2 linked regions of the Marinagarivorans cellulosilyticus genome follow. The protein of the gene in region 2 interacts with the protein of the main gene of each other region in a pairwise test. Links are inferred from orthologs where the notes say so. Each region holds a gene or a part of one and is shown on either strand. Other genes may lie near its edges. The genes, in order: uvrD and lpdA.

Region 1 (10,161 bases), 970 kb from region 2 along the record:
CTTTCACCAGCAGCTCGCCTATGAGGAGGGACAAACCCCTTATCAAGCAACTTACAAATCCGATAAATTTTCTTATCGGAAAACTTTTTGTATCGCGAAGACCGAAATAAATCAACAAACAAAGATGGGCGCAACTCCTGATTGCGTATACCACTAACAACGCTACCCAAATCAATTGCCCCCTCGATGATAGCCTCACGCAACTCGTCAACCCAAACTTTGAGATACTTATTTTTTCTAGAAATCCAAGGCTGAATATTCATATCAGTATAATGAAGTAACTTTGTTAACCCCTCTTGATAAGACTCCAGAGAATTCCACTCGGGCTCCAATACAACGCCGACATCAGCAACAGCCATATCCTGCATCAACTGGCTATATGAGTAACGTCCCAAATCCAGCCCATCAACCACATGTTGCGCATCCCAATTTAGACTCCCACAATCTAGCAACATCACACTAAATTGCGGCTTTCGAGCCCCCTCATCCGACGAATAAGCAGACAATAAATTTTTACCTACGAAATCACGAGAATTCAAATCCCGGATATCAAAAAATACCTGCATATCAGAGTCAAGATAAATAGCCCTTCCTTTATAGTTATTCAGCTTAGGGATAAGGAACCGCTGAAAAGAAAACGGGGTTCTTGGACGATTTTCTTTATTGGTTGGTAAAGATATCTCAAAACCTGAACTGTACAAAGGAGTTACCTTAACAGTGCTGTTTGTATTCTTTAAAATGGAATACTCCAGCACTTTTAAAGCCAAAGATTGCTCAATTTCTGCGCCAACATATACCCGAATATAATCATCCATAATAAGGGGGAGTATTTCCACTCCGGTATTCATAATAGTTGCAGCAATCGCACGAAACTGCTTATCAAAAGAAGATTGGCCATTCGATAAGCGCGTTTTTTCGCTTAGCCCTGAGAAATTTTTATTATACTCAGTAGCACCATCAATACCTGCAGTTCGAATTCGTTTAACGCCATTCGATGCGAGTAAAGCGACGGCAGCGTCCGCGCTAAAGTATTTAACAGCAACAACCGGATACTCCTGATTAACTCTGCCAGCCAAACTTGAGTTGTACCAGAGCAGCCGCCCTGCCTCATTCATTTTTCGAAGTAAAGGGATCTTCTCTATGAAATGATCTAACGTAGACAATGAAGGTTTATTATTTTCATGCGGATAAAGAGGCATCAACAAATACCTAGCCTTTTTCTCAATCGCCCCCCCAGCATCATCTAACACATCAATATCAGCGACATGCAATACATCAACATCTATAAGAGATACAACATGATTAATTCCCATTGTAATATAGTCGCCGAGATTAACACTCAGCACTTTTTCAAACGTAGGGCCCTTACCAACAAGCAACCAGTCCTTTTCCTTTAAAGTCAACTGTTCTAAAACACAAGAAAAATGCTTCATAAAACAGTCCAAATCACACAAAGAAGCAGAATAACAAAAAGCAATGGCGATGCGAGGGTATAACACAACTTAATTTTTGCCCTTATTAACTCCTTTCGGATTGTCATGAATAATAAAGAGCGCATTTTAATGCCTAAGCGCTGGTGATGCTCAAAAAAGAAACTTCGATACTCCTCGACCCGAGCATCATTCGACATTTTTGCATTCATCCAATCGGTCAATACATTTAATATCGTTGTCGTTTTACCTCGCCCCTCCTCAAACGCTTTAAAGCGCTCAAAATGCTCAAGACACTCCTGCCCCCACTTAACTGGCCTAACCGTTTTATCATAAATAAAACGCTTGGAATATCGGCTAAGCTTTCTCCTTAGATACTGTTTTAGGTTACGCTTCTTTATTCGGTATGATATTCCAATCGTGTTATTGGCATGCATTCTATACCCCATCAAACGATCAGCAGTATGAGCCAACCGACCATCAAATGCTGCAATATAAGAAAGCCACCAATCATGCGGAACATCAATAGGGAACGGAGCTGCCTGATCAAACAACTCTCGACGAAACAATGCAGTACACCCATTTACCGTATTAAGGAGGTAAAACTTTTCATACTCACCGCCATCTATAGGCCCTGTTGGCGAATGACTCAAAAGATTCATTCCTATCTTTGAATTATCCGCTGCTATTAAATCAGCATCGCAGTATGCTAATAGCGCATCTTTTTCATGAAGAAATGCAAGGGTTTTAGTTATTTTATCGGTATACCACTCATCATCCTGATCGCATAAAGCGATATATTCACCTCGGCACCGTTTAATTACATGCTCAAAGTTTTTAATATAGCCCAGATTTTTTGCATTTTTATACCACCGAAAATTCTCATGGCATTCGTACTCTACAAGAATAGCTCTAGTATTATCGGTGGAGCAATCATCGGCCACCACAATTTCTAAGCTTGGATAATCTTGCGCTAGCAGACTATCGAGTTGCTGCCTTAAATACCTAGCGCCGTTATACGTCGTAACAGCAATAGAAACCAATGGATATTGATGATTCATGTGACACCTAAAAACAGTTAACGCCCAAACACTGAACCCAGCAAAACACTCCCCTGCTCTACAGGGTTTTCTCGTATTTTTTTCTCTTCTTCCGCGATTTGGGTGAATAATGCGTCCAAGCCCAAATTGATAACGCGAGACTCCAAGTCTAAGTCTGGTTTATTAGGGATAGGAGCCAGTTTGTAAGCGTTTAATAGCTGTTTATAATCACCATAGAAGCCCAATTGCGCAAGCTGCTCTTTCGCGATTTCTTGGTAACGCTTGCGGATACCATCTTCTGTTTGTGATCGAAAAAACTGAGTAGCTGCGCTATCGCCGCCGCGCACAATCCCAATAGCATCGGTGACATCCATGCTTTTAATTGCATCAATTAAAAAAGGCTTAGCTTGTGCGGCTGCTTTTTCAGCGCCACGGTTCATTAAAGCCTCAACATTATCAATATACCCACCAAGACCAAAGCTACGCAGGGTGTTAGCTATATTTTGAATATCTTCCGGCATTACTATTTTAAACTGCGTATTATTAGCGTAACCGCCACTTTCACTTAAAGCGTCAGTTGCGCGCACGGCGCTCAATTCCAACGCCTCTTTTACAGCAGACGATAGCTGTGCAGGGTTATAGCCCAAAGCTTGGGATAATTGCGCGCCAGAATCAGCGACCTGCCCCAAGTTAGCACAGCCTCCTGTTGCAGCCAGCGCAACAATAAACGTCGATTTAACCATGCCTCGTCGTAGTTTCATCACCATTTATAGGCTCCACCAATAGATTTATTAAGTATTTAGTGCTGCAAAGAAAGCGGCAAAGCGGCTTCCCTTGCATCCAAATAAGCTTGCTCACTCAGCATATGATAGCCACGCACTTTATAAAGATAATCACTGTAGTGTTCATAAACCCTTTTAAATAACGGGTCATTGGCGGCATATTCCCCATAAAGCTGCTCGCTCATTTTCGCAAAACTCTTTAGTACATCATCTGGAAATGGTTTTACCGCAACATTATGCTCATTGACCAACTCCACCAAAGCATCATTGTTACGCGCGGTATATTCATCTAGCATATCTTGATTCACTGTTCGCGCAGCGGCTTCTATCATGCTTTGTAAATCACCTGGTAGGCCTTGGTAAGCCTCTTTATTAACGATAATTTCCAATGTTGGGCCAGGTTCATGCCAGCCAGGATAATAGTAGTATTTAGCAATTTGATGAAAACCGAATGCTAGATCGTTATAAGGCCCAACCCACTCTGTAGCATCGATAACACCAGACTGTAAGGCGGTATAAAGCTCACCACCAGGGATATTAACAGCCGTACCGCCAGCGCGAGAGAAAACGTCGCCACCTATTCCTGGTATACGCATTTTTAAGCCCTGAATATCATCAAGACTATTGATTTCTTTGTTAAACCAGCCGCCCATTTGCACACCCGTATTGCCCGCAGCAAAAGGGACTAAATTGTGCTCTGCATAGATTTCACGCCACAGGGCCAAACCGCCACCATAATGAAGCCAACCGTTTAACTCTTGCGCCGTCATGCCGAAGGGGACTGATGTAAAAAACACTGTTGCCGGAATTTTACCGCGCCAATAATACGCCGCGCTGTGCCCCATTTGCGCACTTCCGGATGATACCGCCCCAAACACCCCCATGGCAGGCACTAACTGGTTGGCACCATAAACTTTGACTTTTAGCCTGCCATTACTCATTTTATCCAGCAACTTGGCAAAGTTTTCTGGCGCCGCGCCTAAACCAGGAAAGTTCTTAGGCCAAGTCGTCATCAATGACCACTCATAAACAGTTTGCTCACTAGGGGATGAATGACCGGTCTCGCTATGCTTAGGCAGCTGCTTGCCCTTAAAAACCAAACCACCCGTCAAGCCGACCACCACTAGCATTAAGACAGCAATAATTGAAGGATAAATTAGCGTTTTATTTGTAGATTGCATAAATTATTCTTATTAAGTTTTTATATTGGCACGCACTTAAAAACACTAAAAGCATCGCCAAAATACACAAGCCCGTTTTACTCTGTCGCTATATCGCTTAACGCTCGACGGCTTGAAGCTTTGCGTATTGCATCATCAGCCATTTACTACCAGCGTCGGTAAAAGCCACATTTACCCTAGCGCCAGGCCCGCGCCCTTCAAATTGCAAAATTACCCCCTCGCCAAATTTAGCATGGGCTACACGCTGCCCCAGCTTAAACTCACCATCACCTTCATCACTGTATGCAGCTTTTAATGCGTTATCTTTGCGCACATTAGCGACATTCGCAGGGCGAGTAACGACGGCTTTTAAGCGAACTTCTTGAATACATTTTTCGGGTATTTCACGAATAAATCGCGACAACGGATTATACGTTTCCGAACCGTATAAACGGCGGCTTTCTGCATGCGTTAATACGAGCTTTTTCATTGCGCGTGTAATGCCGACATAACACAACCGACGCTCTTCTTCTAAGCCCTCGGCACTATCGGCCGACATTTTATGTGGAAATAAATTCTCTTCCACACCAGCAATAAATACCAGCGGGAACTCAAGCCCCTTTGCACTGTGCAATGTCATCATTTGCACAGCATCCTGATACTCGTCTGCCTGCTGCTCTCCAGAACCTAAGGCTGCGTTATCAACGAACTCGGCAATGGGAGCTCGATCTGCATCTTCGGCGTTAAACGCACGACACGCGTTTACAAGTTCTTGCAAGTTTTCAATCCTGGCCTGCCCGCGCTCGCCTTTTTCCTTTTGATGGAACTCATATAAACCACTGGCGTTGATTACATACTCAACTTGCTCAGCCAATCCTAAACTATCAATACCACCTTGCAATTCATCAAGCAACGCCAAGAATGCTTTTATGCAGTTAGCCGCACGAGCGGGCAATACATTATTAGCGAGCAAAGCGGCGGCTGCATCAAATAGGCTGCAGCCTTGCTCTCTTGCGGTCAAACGCAAGGCCTCTAGTGATTTTTCACCAATGCCTCGTGTGGGGGTATTAATTACGCGCTCAAATGCGGGGTCGTCATGGCGATTTAATACGAGGCGTACATAAGCTAAGGCATTTTTAATTTCCATGCGCTCATAAAAGCGCTGCCCGCCATAAATCCGGTAAGCGATGCCCTCGCGCAAGAAGGTTTCTTCCAGTACGCGTGATTGAGCATTAGAGCGGTACAAAACCGCAGAAGAAGCTAAAGAGTTACCCTCTTTTTGCCACTGTTCAATACATTCGGCAATATAACGCGCTTCGTCCTGCTCATTAAAAGCGCTATACAAATCTATCGGGTCGCCATCACCATCTTCGGTCCAAAGTTGTTTGCCCAACCGACTATTATTATTTTGAATAACCGCGTTGGCAGCACTTAATATGGTATTGGTCGAACGGTAGTTTTGCTCTAGCTTGGTTACCGCCGTATTGGAAAAATCTTTTTCGAACTGCTGAATGTTTTCGATTTTTGCGCCACGCCAACCATAAATAGACTGATCGTCATCCCCCACACCCGTTACCCAGCAGGCATTACCCGCTAACACCCGCAACCATGCATACTGCACACTGTTGGTATCTTGAAACTCGTCCACCAACAAATGTACAAAACGGTCTTGGTAGTGTTTTAGCAATTCTGGGGACGACAGCCACAACTCGTGTGAGCGCAACAGCAGCTCGGCAAAGTCGACTAAACCACTATTTTGGCAAGCCTCCTCATACGCGCTGTAAATCATTTTCATTGTGGTCGTATAGGGATCGTGACTATCTTGAATGTGCTGCGCCCGCAGGCCTTCATCTTTGCTGCCGTTAATAAAATATTGTGCTTGACGATGCGGCCAGCGCTTTTCATCAATTTGCAAAGCTTGGTAAACGCGCTTAATCACCCGAAGCTGATCATCGCTGTCGAGAATCTGAAAATTTTCTGGTAACTTGGCTTCACGCCAGTGCATCTTTAATAGTCTGTGTGCAATACCGTGAAAAGTGCCCACCCACAAACCACTGAAACGATTTGGGCCACCCACATCTCCTAGCAACTGCTGTAAACGCTCGCGCATTTCACGCGCGGCCTTGTTGGTAAATGTTACCGCCATTATTTGGTTTGGTGCTACGCCTTGCACCTGTATAAGGTATGCAATGCGATGCACTAGAACGCGCGTTTTTCCGCTACCAGCTCCAGCCAAAATCAATTGATGGCATGGGCTAGCGCATACTGCTTCGCGCTGAGGAGTGTTGAGTGAGTCTGTAAGGTGTGTAATATCCATGGCGGCATTCTATAGGCTTTTTGGTTCGCCTACCAAAGCATCACGGCTATTTCATGAATTTAGATAGCTGGCTAGGGTAAAAGCCAGCTCTAGGCCCCTCAAACCGGCTAGATATGACAGGGGAGGATATAAAGACGCCCAGCAAGCAACAACGCTAAAACGGCAAAGTATGCCGCTTGCTCAACATAACAACTAACGAATAACCTCTGTTGCTTGCATCTCCACATAAGGTTTTGCCACCTTTGCCTTGTATTGTAGAGGCAATAGTTTGGGCCGGCTATCAAGGGCAATAGCTAGCGCACGCGTCGTTTTTTGACCACTAACACCGGTATGCTCCACCCAAATATGAACGTAGCCCAGCGCCGCAGCCTCAGCTGTAACTGATAAAGGCATAACAATGCGCGACTTGCCTTGCGAGGAATACTGCGTTTGCCCAGCCAGCAACAAGCCACTTTGTGAGCTTAGCTTCACTACGGTTTCCCCTAACGGCTGCGTACTCAGTTCGACCTCAAGGGGAAGAGCATCGCCCTCTTCTAAGGTGAATTCGGCAGGGCTCATCAAGCGAACCGGCGCACCAGGCTTAACATAAGCAGCCTTAGCTTGTACCTGGGCAGCCACTTTGTGGCCGTTAACCACTTCTGCCGCATGGCTTTGTGCACACATAACGCTAGCAGCAAAAAAACATGCAACCTGCAGTTTAAAGTAGAACCTAGTTGTTATTTTCGACATAACCGGCACCTTAGTTAAGAGTCACATTAAAGCAGACGAGTCCGCCGGTACTATCATCTTCATCGGTATTAAAGGCATCATAAACGTTCAACGCATAAACCCCTTGCTCCAACCGTTTTGTCCAGTTCTCTATATTTGCCGAAGGCCCTTCGCTTGCACCCGCCCAAGTCCCTTCACGGTGCATTTGAAAATCTGGATCGCTGGGCTGAATGCCGCTTTTGCGCTGAGCACTAATGGTATACGTCCCGGTCGATGGCACCTCCAATAAAACGTAGCGTCGCACCTCTAGCCCGTTATATTCCTGTAAATTATTATTGCTACAAGCTTCGATTGTTTCCCCAAGTGCCAAACGCTGATAAATAGGCAAGCTGAACGATACCGTGCCAGTCGCCGTTTCTCCCTCACCATACATACCTGTACCCACTATATTCTGATCCATTAACAGCTCGTTAATTTGGGACTCGTTTTCGGGCACGATGCTTTTTAAAACGCTGGAGAAAGCATAAATCGAGGTATAACCATCAAAGGTAATGTAATCGTCGTGGCGTAAAGCTGCCAGAATGGGCGTAAAACCTAAACTAATGTTATCCCCACTCTCGTTACCGCTATCAAACAAATCGTATAGCAAGCTGTGAATAGCGCCTTCACTGTAATAGCCACCACCAAAACGATTGGTTTCTATGTTAAAACCAAACCCCGATTGCTGCCCAGCACCAGAAGTATCCAGATATAAGGGCTCTCCGCTACTCATCGCGGCAAACGCATTACCAAAGCCCTCACCAAAGGCCACCCGCATATCGACCGGTGCCCCTAAGTAATGTACCCCTCCAATGCTCTCACTGCGCGACAATTTGTCTTCTATATAATGACCAAATTCATGCTGCACAACAGTGTTGTCAAATTCATCGGTGTCGTTATTGGCATGCCCCAAAATATAAATAGCTGAAGCGCCCGTGCTATATAAAGAACTGCCAATATTGCCCTCGCTAAAACTTCCGTTTACCGCCACATTATTAACACTCCAAAAAACATCTAAAGGCGGTAAATTAACCGTCACATCGGCTGCTAGCACCATATTTAGGCTGTCGTACAAAGAATCTAAAATGGCAAAGGGTGCAGACTGGCGCTCAGACGAATAGGCTTGGCTTACAATATTCCACCCCAAATTAGCGTGCAAATTTCGCGTTTGCTCTGCAGCACTACCCGAGCCTGCCAAGCTACCATCAAGCACATATAATGCGTTATTTTGGGTATTATCTTTTACAGCGATAGAATAATTAGAGGCATCCAGCTGTGCTTTTACACGTACTTTTACCGCCCGGTTTGGCGCCACAACAAAAGCGTATTCACCATTATTATCTGTAGACGTAGAGGCAATAGCGTTATTTAAGCTATCCAATAACTCAACAGTAACGCCCCGCGCCGGCGCAATTTGAGCATTAGCATAATCCAAATAAATTTGACCATTATTGTTGGCTGTAGGCTTAACCAAATCGTAAGTCACCATCCCCTGCAAACTCACATTAGCTGCGGCTGTACTGCTCACACTACTAGCGTTAGAGTCGACACTGGAGTTCGAGCTACTGGCGCTTAACGAAGCTGTGCTGCTTGCAATAATAGTAGGCTGAGCAGGGCTGCCACCACCACCGCCACAAGCGGTTAACCCCGCTAGAATAATTGACGACCAAAACGCACCAAGTGGTTTAAATCCATACTGCAAATAATATTTTTTAATCATGAAATAACCACATCGTTAATGAATTCCAGCCAGCCCAAGCAGTAATATTTAAGCCTTCTCTGTAGCGCTATACGCAATAGTTTCAGCAACAGCCGACTTTACCGACTATAAAACCCACTGTTTACTTGCTAAGTAAGTAAATCATGCCTACAGCACCAAACCAAACCCAATGCCACTTAGTGCCAAACACCCCGCATTTTTAGCCCGTTTGTGGCTTTACACCTTTAAGGTTAGCTCAATTTTCGACCAATTAGAGGCGCTCAATAACCACAAGGTATTCAAATTATGATTAGATCTCGAACCATTCAATGAATACTCAAAAAAAAGCTTAGCCACAAAGGCCTGCAATTGGACCAAAGGCTCGCCCTGCAAGGCATTTAAACATCCCTCCCTAAAAGACTTAAAAACAGCACAATTAACAAAGTAGAAGATAAGAATATAAGCTCTCATTTTTATCTTCTATTTGTTATGAGGAAAACTTACCAATGGGGCTAAAGAGTGATTAACGGCTTTTTAGTATTGGCCCTCAAAATCTTTACATGTAAACATTTTCTGTTAACATGACAATACGTGGAAACTCATACTTGCGCATTAACCTAACTACTAATAATTAAGTGCAACATGAGCCCTACGCTGAACAAAAACTTGGACCGCCCTCATAAGAAGGACTCACTTATGAATATTACTCGCCTTATCAAGCCCTTGCTGTCTGCAAGCTTAACCGCCATAACTACCACAGTATTACTCCCGCAAGCATATGCAGGAGAATTACTTTATAGCCTAAAGTCAGATAGGAGCGAAGCGGAGCCCATTGCGACGATGACTTTTAGCAATACCGCGCAGCTCTATATTTTTTTAGACGAACCAAATATTGCAGCTGTCGATAAAATTTTGTTTTATTTGGACGACCCCACCTTTAATGGCAGGCATTACCGTCGAGAAAATTATGCCCCTTATGATTTAAG
Region 2 (10,071 bases):
AAGCCTTTACGCCAATACAAGAGCATATGACGTTTTTGCAGGGTTTAGATATGAAGCTTGGCGGCGGCTCTCACCAAGGTGGCACGCGTAAAGTCTTAACGGGCAATGGCGATAATTCGCTCGATATTATTCTGGGTCAGCAAGATAATATTGGCGGCCAAACGCCGGTGCGAAATGTGAATTTAGGCGCAATGGCTAATTTCCAAGCGGGCACCACTGACCACTCACATTATTACAACGGTGTATCCGTTAAACCTGAAGACGACCCTGTGGCAGCCTTTAATCGGGCCTATGGTCTTTCAAGTGCGCCGGGTGCAACCCCAGGTGGTTATGATCCACGCCGCGATATTGTTAGCCAAGCGCACAAAGAACTAGAAGCCCTAATGAAAAATGATTTAGGCGTAGATGAGCGTCTAAAACTTTCGGCCAATATCGATGCTTTAAATGATTTACAGAAAAAGCTCGATGGTGTAGCCAATGCTGGCGGTGATAGTGGTGATACGGGCTTATGTTCAACCACAAACTTTAACCCGAATAAATTTGACCCTATGCCTGGCGTGCACCCACCGCAAATTCATTTAGAGGATAACTTTACAACCGTTGCGGGTTTGCAAGTCGATTTAATGACGCGTCTTTTAGGTTGCGGTATGACCCGAGTAGGCGGGCTGCAAATGTCCCACACGACATCAAACTTTAGAAGCCACCACAGTATTTCGCACAACTTTAGCCAAGCATGGATTAACTCGCTTGATTACTTTTATAGCTTCTTAATCGAAATGGTACAGCGCTTTAAAGCCACACCGGATGGTTCTAGCAACCTTTTAGACAATACATTAATTTATGTCTTTAGTTGTTTGAGTGACGGCAAATTGCATGATCATCGCGATATGCCATTTATGCTAATTGGCGGCCATAATTTTGGTATTCAGGGTAATCGTCAAATTCGTTATGACTTAAATGCCGAGGGTGATGGGCGAGGTGTTGACCACACTAAATTGTTAGTGAGTATTGCTAAGTATATGGGCCATGATATTGAAAGCTTTGGTACTAATGGTGTAACCGGGGAGTTGCCGGGGTTGTATTCGTAGCTGTTTAATGAAGCTGCTCTTCGTATGGGTGGCTTTTTCCCTTGCTCTGTGTGTGGTGAAGCGTGCACATCTACTTTCAAGGTGACTGCGGCAATCACTGCTCTGTGGGCGATCCGCCAGTAGTGATAAAGGGTGGTCCAGGGATTGAGTTTCTCGGTGGTAAGATCCCTGAATTACTCGCGCCCATAAATACAAATCCTCTATTCAATTTGAGCGTCACTGGTATAGCTGTGAGTGGAGCGCATGAAACAGGCAAAAAGTGCTGTGATGACTGTGCCAAAGGAGTTGACCCACTAGGCTATGAAACGTGGACTGCAGAAGCAAAAGCCTCGGCTTCGGTGACCGCCGTAGTTCCGGGTGCAGGAGTTGCTCTTGCGTTTAATAAGCGAGGATTCGGTGATTTACATTTAGGCGGGAAATTAGAAGTGGGTTTGGGTGGTCGATCGATTGTACAGATTAAAGGCGATGCCTCGCGAGAAACCTCTGAATGTAATGATAATGGTGATTGTGCAAAAGGCGGTTGGGGTCTAAGTGGGACTTTGGGAGTTGGCTGGTTGGCAACTGCACAGGTCAATTGTTCTGGTCTAATAATCTTGCGACAGCGATGGGTTTTCGGACCGGTATGGTGCGGGATATACTAATTGCACTGACATTGTCGCTTTGGGCGGCAAGGCTGACGGTTTGGTTAATATACACCTTGGTGTAAGAGGGAACTGGTATCTCGGTGATTGTGGTAAAGCTAATTGCGTAAGCTACGAGTTTAGAAAGGTATAGTTCGAGCTGGTGCTAGAGCTTGAGATAAACATAGGCGGTTTCTTTGCTACAAGTGTTTCTGTTTCAGAGAAAATAAAATTGGTGGATGCGAAAATATCAGGCGGGTGTCAAAACTAATGAGAGATTTAGCCCTTGTAGGCGCGTTAAGAAGTGGTCAGCATCTCAAGTGGCTCGGATGTTTGGTGGCTTTATGGGCCCTGTCGTTCCTGTTTGTAGGGGGGTACGAATTGTTTAAGAATGGGCCTGATATTCAGATTCTATTTATGACAGTGGCGTCATTTTTTCTTGGCTGGATATCTATTTGGATTCTGGGATATGAGGATAAATTGTATTATAGCTCTAGAGGTTTTGTAATTAATGAAACGAGAATGTTTACAAAGAAAAACACTCGTCAGTTACCTCGAAGTGAATTTCGTACCTTGCTGATCACTTACGCAGACAATCCTGGTTTAAGCGTGCAAGGGGACGGTCGATTTAGAAAAAGCATGCCAAAAGATTTGGTCGTCTTACATGCCGTGGGGAGAAATACTGTGCCGATAGACTCGTACGTGAAAGGCCGGCAGTGGAAAGGCGAGCGCGGAGTGGCCGCCGCCAAAGTTCTAGCGCATGAGATATCCCGCGTTACTAAGATTCCTGTATCTGTAAAAATTTCAAAATAAAAGCTGCGAGAATTTAATGAAAAATATCGGTGTACTTTTTTCTTTTACATTACAACTAGTCTACAACTGTTTAGATTAGTCGCTTTGAATTTCCCTACATTCAGACATACAAAAAAGGCCTTAACTCCAAAAAGAGTTAAGGCCTTTTTTACGCTACTCGAAACTACCAGCCAGTAATTTCTTTAAGCGCTTTACCGATATCAGCTAGGCTGCGTACAGTCTTAACACCAGCATCTTGCAAGGCTGCAAACTTTTCGTCTGCTGTGCCTTTACCGCCAGAAATAATCGCACCCGCATGGCCCATACGCTTGCCTGGGGGCGCCGTTACGCCGGCAATGTAAGATACAACAGGCTTAGTGACGTTGGCTTTAATATAAGCAGCTGCTTCTTCTTCAGCTGTGCCGCCAATTTCACCGATCATTACGATGGCTTCTGTTTTATCGTCGGCTTGGAACATTTCCAAGATGTCGATAAAGTTAGAGCCAGGAATTGGATCGCCACCAATACCTACACAGGTTGATTGTCCAAAACCGAAATCGGTGGTTTGTTTAACCGCTTCGTAGGTTAAGGTGCCTGAGCGCGAAACAATGCCGACTTTACCGGGCAAGTGAATGTGGCCAGGCATAATGCCAATTTTACATTCGCCAGGAGTAATTACGCCGGGGCAGTTAGGGCCAATTAAGCGCACGCCTAGCTCATCGCATCGCACTTTAGCATCTAGCATATCCAGTGTAGGAATGCCTTCAGTAATACATACAATCAGCTTCACGCCGCTGTTTGCTGCTTCTAAGATAGAATCTTTACAGAAGGGCGCTGGGACATAAATAACACTGGCTTCAGCGCCTGTGGCAGCTACGGCTTCGCTCATGGTGTTGAATACGGGCAGACCTAAGTGCGTTTGGCCGCCTTTACCTGGCGTTACACCTCCAACCATTTTAGTGCCGTACTCAATTGCTTGTTCAGAGTGAAAGGTACCTTGGGCGCCAGTAAAGCCTTGGCATAATACTTTGGTGTCTTTATTAATTAAAACGCTCATGATTAAGCCTCCGCTGCAGCTTTAACAACTTGCTCAGCAGCATCCGTTAAGCTGGTCGCTGCAATAATATTTAAACCGCTATCGGCGAGTACTTTAGCGCCTAGCTCTGCATTGTTACCTTCTAAGCGAACGACAACAGGCACTTTTACGCCTACCTCGCTAACGGCACCAATAACGCCTTCTGCGATTAAGTCGCAACGCACAATGCCGCCGAAAATATTAATTAATACGGCTTTGACATTCTCGTCGGACAAGATAATTTTAAAGGCTTCTATAACGCGCTCTTTGGTCGCGCCGCCGCCCACATCAAGGAAGTTTGCAGGTTGGCCACCGTGAAGTTTAACGATATCCATTGTGCCCATGGCTAAGCCAGCACCGTTAACCATGCAGCCGATGTTGCCATCGAGTGCCACGTAGTTAAGCTCCCATTTAGCCGCATGCGCTTCGCGCTCGTCTTCTTGCGATGGATCATGCATTTCTTTTAATTTGGGCTGGCGGTACATGGCGTTGCTGTCGATGTTGATTTTGCCATCTAGGCAGTGCAGGTTGCCGGCATCGGTAATTACAAGCGGATTGATTTCTAATAATGCAAAATCATAGTCTTGGAACATTTTTGCAAGGCCCAAGAAGATCTTGGTAAATTGCTTAATTTGGTCGCCCTTTAACCCCAATTTGAAAGCAAGCTCGCGGCCTTGGTATGGCTGTGGGCCTGCTAAAGGATCGATAATCGCTTTTAAGATTTTTTCGGGAGTTTCTTCGGCGACCTTTTCAATTTCAACGCCGCCTTCAGTCGATGCCATAAATACAATGCGGCGGGTAGAGCGGTCGACAACAGCGCCAAGGTAAAGCTCTTGGGCGATATCAGTGCAGGATTCCACTAATATACGGCTAACAGGTTGGCCATTTTCGTCTGTTTGGTAAGTAACTAAGTTTTTGCCTAACCAGTGACGGGAAAATTCTTCAATTTCGGCTTTTGATGAAACCAACTTAACTCCGCCGGCTTTACCGCGGCCACCGGCGTGAACCTGTGCTTTTACTACCCATTTGTCGCCGCCAATAATATCAGCGGCGCCCGCTGCTTCACTGGGGGTTTCTGCGGCGATACCTTTTGAAACGGGCAAGCCGTATTCAGCAAATAGCTGTTTTGCCTGATATTCATGCAAATTCATGACTATGTTCCATTGTTAATAACACGCGAACGCGCGCTTAATGAGTAAAGCCCAGCTGCTAAGCTGGGGGTGATCAAAATTGTGCTCTATAACGATAAAAGCGGGTCTAGCTAACGCTTAAAAATAAATAATAGGCCGCATTAAATGCGGCCTATTATTTAACGTTTTTTGCGGTTTGGCATGTGAATGGCGTGGCCATGAACGGCTAATGCCGCTTCGTGTACCGCTTCAGACAATGTTGGGTGTCCGAATACCATCATGCCTAAGTCTTCGGCGCTTGAGCCAAATTCCATTGCAATGGCAACTTGCTGTACTAAGTCGGCAGCGCTGGGGCCAACAATGTGGGCGCCCAATATGCGGTCGGTTTTAGCGTGCGCTAAAATCTTCACCATGCCGTCTTTTTCGTTGGCTGCTAATGCGCGGCCAATGGCTAAGAATGGGAATGTACCGACGTTGTACTCAATACCTTCGGCTTTAAGTTGTTCTTCGTTTTTACCCACAGAAGCAACTTCAGGGTGAGTGTAAATAACGTTAGGAATAATGTCGTAATTCATAACGGTCTTTTCGCCGGCAATGCGCTCGGCAACCATAACGCCTTCTTCAGAACCTTTGTGGGCAAGCATTGGGCCGCGCACTAAATCACCAATGGCAAATACGCCGGGAGCGCTTGTTGCACAAAGATCGTTAACGTAAATAGAACCGCGCTCGTCCAATTTCACGCCGCTGTCGTCAGCCAAAAGATTTTTGGTATATGGGCGGCGACCAACACAGACGATTAGCTTGTCGAAAGTTTCGGTTTGAGCGTTACCTTCTTTGTCGGTAAAAGTAACTTCAACTTCTTTCTTCTTGCCTTTGGTTTTTATTTCGCTGCCAGTTACGCGGCAGCTTAGGCGAATGTCTAAGCCTTGTTTGGTTAAGATTTTTTTGGTTTCTTTCGCAATTTGCTGATCCATCACGGCCAAGAATTTATCCATAGCCTCTAGGCATACAACTTCTGAACCTAGGCGATTCCAAACAGAGCCGAGTTCAAGCCCAATAACGCCAGCACCAATAACGCCTAGGCGCTTAGGAACTTCGTCAAATTCTAGCGCGCCGGTAGAGTCGACGATTACGTCGTTATCAACAGCAGCGACAGGGATATTTACGGGCACAGAGCCCGCAGCCAAAATTACGTTGTCAGCTTCGAGTACTTCTTCTTTGCCATCAAAATCGACAAACTGAACTTTTTTGCCGGCTAATAATTTACCGGTACCGTAAAGGGAGGTAACTTTGTTGGCCATAAATAGCCCGGCAATACCACTGGTTAATTGCTTAACAATATCGTTTTTGCGGCCAATCATGGTTTTAACATCAATTTTCAATTCTTTGGTTGAAATACCGTGAATATCAAAATGATCTTTTGCTTCGTGATACTTATAAGAGCTGTCGAGTAAAGCCTTAGAGGGAATGCAGCCTACGTTTAAGCAGGTGCCGCCGTTAACGCCTTTACCTTTTTCGTCTTTCCATTTTTCGATACAGGCTGTTTTTAAGCCAAGTTGCGCGCAGCGGATTGCAGCAACATAGCCCGCTGGACCAGAACCGATAACAATTACATCGTATTTAGTGGACATTGATAAACACCCCAAGTGTGAGTCAGCGAAAGAGCCGGGAACGCTGAAAATGCTCGGGTGTGCGTCCCGCCCGGCTCAAAGAAAAAATTAATAGACGGTCTAAACTTCTAGCAGCATACGTGCTGGGTCTTCGATCATGTCTTTGATAGCTACCAAGAATTGTACGGCCTCTTTACCATCGATTAAACGGTGGTCATAAGAAAGGGCTAGGTACATCATGGGTAAAATTTCGACCTTGCCATTAACAGCCATTGGACGCTCTTGAATTTTATGCATGCCCAATATTGCCGCTTGTGGCGGGTTAAGAATGGGTGTTGACATTAAAGAGCCAAACACGCCGCCGTTAGTAATAGTGAAGGTGCCGCCCGTCATTTCTTCGATGCCTAGCTTGCCGTCTTTAGCGCGCATACCAAAGTCGCGAATGGTGTTCTCGACATCGGCTAAGCCCATATTTTCTGCGTTGCGCAGTACTGGCACAACTAAACCTTTGGGTGTGGATACGGCAACGCCAACGTCTTGATAACCATGGTAAACAATGTCGTTACCATCAATGCTTGCATTGACGGCGGGCAAGCGTTTTAGCGCCTCTACAGCGGCTTTTACAAAAAAGCCCATAAAGCCTAAACGGCTTCCATTGTGAACTTTTTCAAATTGTTCTTTGTACTTTTTGCGAAGCTCCATGATGGGGCCCATGTTGACCTCGTTAAACGTAGTCAACATTGCGGTATTTTGTGATGCATCAAGCAGGCGCTCGGCAATGCGTGCTCGCAAGCGCGTCATGGGAACGCGTTTTTCTGTGCGACCGTCGGCGCTAGTGCTAACCGCAGGCGCATTAACCGGTGCAGGAGCTGGGGCTTTAGCGGCAGGCGCCGCAGGCGCGTTAATGACATCGTCCTTGGTGATTCGACCGCCTTTACCGGTGCCTTTAATTGAGGCAAGGTCTACGCCTTTTTCGGCAGCTAGCTTGCGCGCAGCGGGATTAACAAGGGCGTCTTCGTCGCTATCGCTGGTGTTAGCGGCAGGTGCGGCTTCGGTATTATCGCTGGCGGCCGGTTGTGCGGTGCCAGCGCCGGCTTCGAATTTAGCAATCACTTCATTGCTTAAAATAACTTCACCTTCACCTTTTAAAACTTCAGTCAGGGCGCCATCAGCAGGTGCAACGACTTCTAGAACCACTTTATCGGTTTCGATGTCGACAATCAGTTCGTCGCGAGATACAGCTTCGCCGGGTTGTTTGTGCCAAGTGGCTATGGTGCCATCTTGAACAGACTCGGGAAATGTTGGTGCTTTAATTTCAATGGTCATTCCAAATATGTCCTTCAGTTAAGGCCCTGATAATGGTCGTTTGCCTATGCCTGCAGTTCTTAGCGAGTTTTATAGCTGGCATTAGCATTGTCGCGGTGAATTTATTGCATTGCAAATAACGGCCTAGACCGTTACATCTAGCGCTGCGTTAATAAAGCGATTTTGTTCTTCCAAGTGTGTTGAGGCATAGCCTGCTGCCGGTGCCGACGATGGCGAGCGGCCAGCATAACGCAAGAAGGCGTCAGAGTTTACACCCTCTAGCGCAGCGCGCATACGATGTTGGTTGGAATTCCAAGCCCCTTGGTTCATGGGCTCTTCTTGACACCAAATAACATCAGTAACGTTAGCAAATGGTTCCAATACTTTTTGCAGCTCTTCATCGGGGAACGGGTAGAGCTGTTCTAAGCGGACTAAAGCAACATTATTTTGTTTGCGCTCGTTGCGTGCTTCTAGCAAATGGTAATAAACCTTGCCGCTACACAATACAACGCGGCGAGCGTTTTCAGGTGTAACTTCTTTTTCGCCAATCACGTTCTGGAAGCTGCCTTCAGCCAACTCTTCGAGCGTGGATGTTGCAAGCTTGTGGCGTAAAATCCACTTGGGGCTCATTACTACAAGTGGGCGGCGCAATGGTCGCAATGCTTGGCGGCGCAACATGTGAAACACTTGTGCCGGCGTTGTCGGAATACAAACCTGAATATTTTGCTCTGCACACAGCTGCATAAAGCGCTCTAAGCGGGCAGAGGAGTGTTCTGGCCCTTGGCCTTCATAGCCGTGTGGTAACAGCATGGTTAAGCCTGATAGGCGCCCCCATTTGTGTTCGCCACTGGTAATGAATTGGTCAATCACAACTTGAGCGCCATTGGCGAAGTCGCCGAATTGTGCTTCCCAAATTACTAGTGCATTGGGTTTGGTTGTTGAGTAGCCGTATTCAAATGCAAGTACCGCTTCTTCAGAAAGGTAAGAGTCGTAAATGTGCAGGTTGGGTTGATCTTCAGATAAATTCTTAAGCGGGATATAACTGGAACCATCTTTTTGATTGTGGACTACCGCGTGGCGGTGCGAGAAAGTTCCCCTGCCAACATCTTGCCCTGTAATGCGAATGGCAATGCCTTCTTCTAGCATTGACCCATAGGCTAAAATTTCGGCCATGCCCCAGTTAAGCGGGAGCGAGCCGGCTGCCATTTTCCGGCGGTCTTCATATATTTTGGAAACTTGACGTTGCACAACAATGCCGTCCGGAATTGTTGTTAGTTTATCCGCCAAGTTTTGCAGTGTTTTTAATTCGTAAGTGGTGTTCGCTTGTGTTGTCCAGTCGTGGCCAATGTAGGGTGTCCAGTCCACAAACAATGAAGAGTCTGGTTCCTTGACGAGGTCGCGTGTTACATGCTCACCGGCATCTAGCGCGGCGCGATAGGCGTCCATCATTTTGACGGAGTCTTCTGCGCTGTAAATGTTTTGCGCTGCAAGTTGCTCGGCATAGAGTGTGCGCGTTGTTTTGTGCTTGCGAATAACCGAGTACATTAACGGTTGGGTTGCAGAGGGCTCGTCGGTTTCGTTGTGGCCGCGACGGCGGTAACACACCAAATCGATTACGACGTCTTTTTTGAATTCGTTGCGGTAATCTACTGCTAAATTAGTGACAAAAGCAACCGCTTCTGGGTCGTCGCCATTAGCATGGAAAATGGGCGCCTCGATCATTTTGGCAACATCAGTACAGTACTGTGTTGAGCGCATATCTTCTTTGCGGCTAGTGGTAAAACCAACTTGGTTGTTAATGACGATATGGATCGTGCCGCCGGTTTGGTAGGCGCGGGTTTGCGACATCTGGAATGTTTCCATCACAACGCCTTGGCCTGCAAAAGCGGCGTCGCCGTGAATTACAACAGGAACAACCAGATTGCGCTCGGTGTCTTTGCGGCGGTCTTGGCGGGCGCGAACCGAACCCTCTACAACCGGAGAAACAATCTCTAGGTGGGAGGGGTTAAATGCAAGGGCCAAATGCATTTCGCCACCAGGCGTCATTACATTAGATGAAAAGCCTTGGTGATATTTAACATCGCCAGAGGTATCAACCAGCTTTTTACCTTCGAATTCTTCAAACAGGTCGGCAGGGTTTTTCCCTAGAATATTCACCAGTGTATTTAAGCGGCCACGGTGCGCCATACCTAATACCATTTCGCGCGCGCCGTGGGTACCTATGCCTTTAATTAACACGTCAAGCATAGGGATTAAGCTTTCGGCACCTTCGAGACCAAAGCGCTTTGTACCAGGGTATTTGCTGTCGAGGTGTCTCTCCAAGCCTTCTGCGGCGGTTAGGCGTTCGAGCAAATCGATGCGGGCTTCTTTGCTCAGGGTTGCTTTGGAGCGCTGGCTTTCTAGGCGTTGTAGCAACCATTTGCGCTCGGTGTAATGCGTTATGTGCATTAC

The links.
Region 1: the proteins of lpdA (region 2) and uvrD interact in binary tests that used the Escherichia coli proteins (3 or more experiments, as listed by UniProt). The link is inferred for Marinagarivorans cellulosilyticus from one-to-one orthologs.

What each region holds. Positions count from the first base shown.
Region 1 is NZ_AP023086.1:2,290,490-2,300,650, reverse strand. The notes cover bases 4,131-7,055. They hold uvrD (DNA helicase II), read right to left. Parts: upstream 6,730-7,055; coding sequence 4,531-6,729; downstream 4,131-4,530. Other genes in these bases: MARGE09_RS08985 (hypothetical protein), read right to left, coding at 6,922-7,055; MARGE09_RS08995 (TRAP transporter substrate-binding protein), read right to left, coding at 4,131-4,433. In the rest of the region: MARGE09_RS09010 (glycosyltransferase family protein), read right to left, coding at 1-1,433; MARGE09_RS09005 (glycosyltransferase family 2 protein), read right to left, coding at 1,430-2,491; MARGE09_RS09000 (DUF4197 domain-containing protein), read right to left, coding at 2,509-3,237; more of MARGE09_RS08995, read right to left, coding at 3,270-4,130; more of MARGE09_RS08985, read right to left, coding at 7,056-7,458; MARGE09_RS08980 (hypothetical protein), read right to left, coding at 7,469-9,196; MARGE09_RS08975 (thrombospondin type 3 repeat-containing protein), read left to right, coding at 9,872-10,161. UniProt on the Escherichia coli protein: A helicase with DNA-dependent ATPase activity. Unwinds DNA duplexes with 3'-5' polarity. Translocates on single-stranded DNA with 3'-5' polarity. Initiates unwinding more efficiently from a nicked substrate than double-stranded DNA.
Region 2 is NZ_AP023086.1:3,256,558-3,266,628, forward strand. Bases 4,111-6,945 are described here. They hold lpdA (dihydrolipoyl dehydrogenase), read right to left. Parts: upstream 6,337-6,945; coding sequence 4,885-6,336; downstream 4,111-4,884. Other genes in these bases: sucC (ADP-forming succinate--CoA ligase subunit beta), read right to left, coding at 4,111-4,726; odhB (2-oxoglutarate dehydrogenase complex dihydrolipoyllysine-residue succinyltransferase), read right to left, coding at 6,436-6,945. Outside these bases: MARGE09_RS13030 (DUF1552 domain-containing protein), read left to right, coding at 1-1,088; MARGE09_RS13035 (hypothetical protein), read left to right, coding at 1,979-2,521; sucD (succinate--CoA ligase subunit alpha), read right to left, coding at 2,685-3,557; more of sucC, read right to left, coding at 3,560-4,110; more of odhB, read right to left, coding at 6,946-7,641; MARGE09_RS13060 (2-oxoglutarate dehydrogenase E1 component), read right to left, coding at 7,765-10,071. UniProt on the Escherichia coli protein: Lipoamide dehydrogenase is a component of the glycine cleavage system as well as of the alpha-ketoacid dehydrogenase complexes.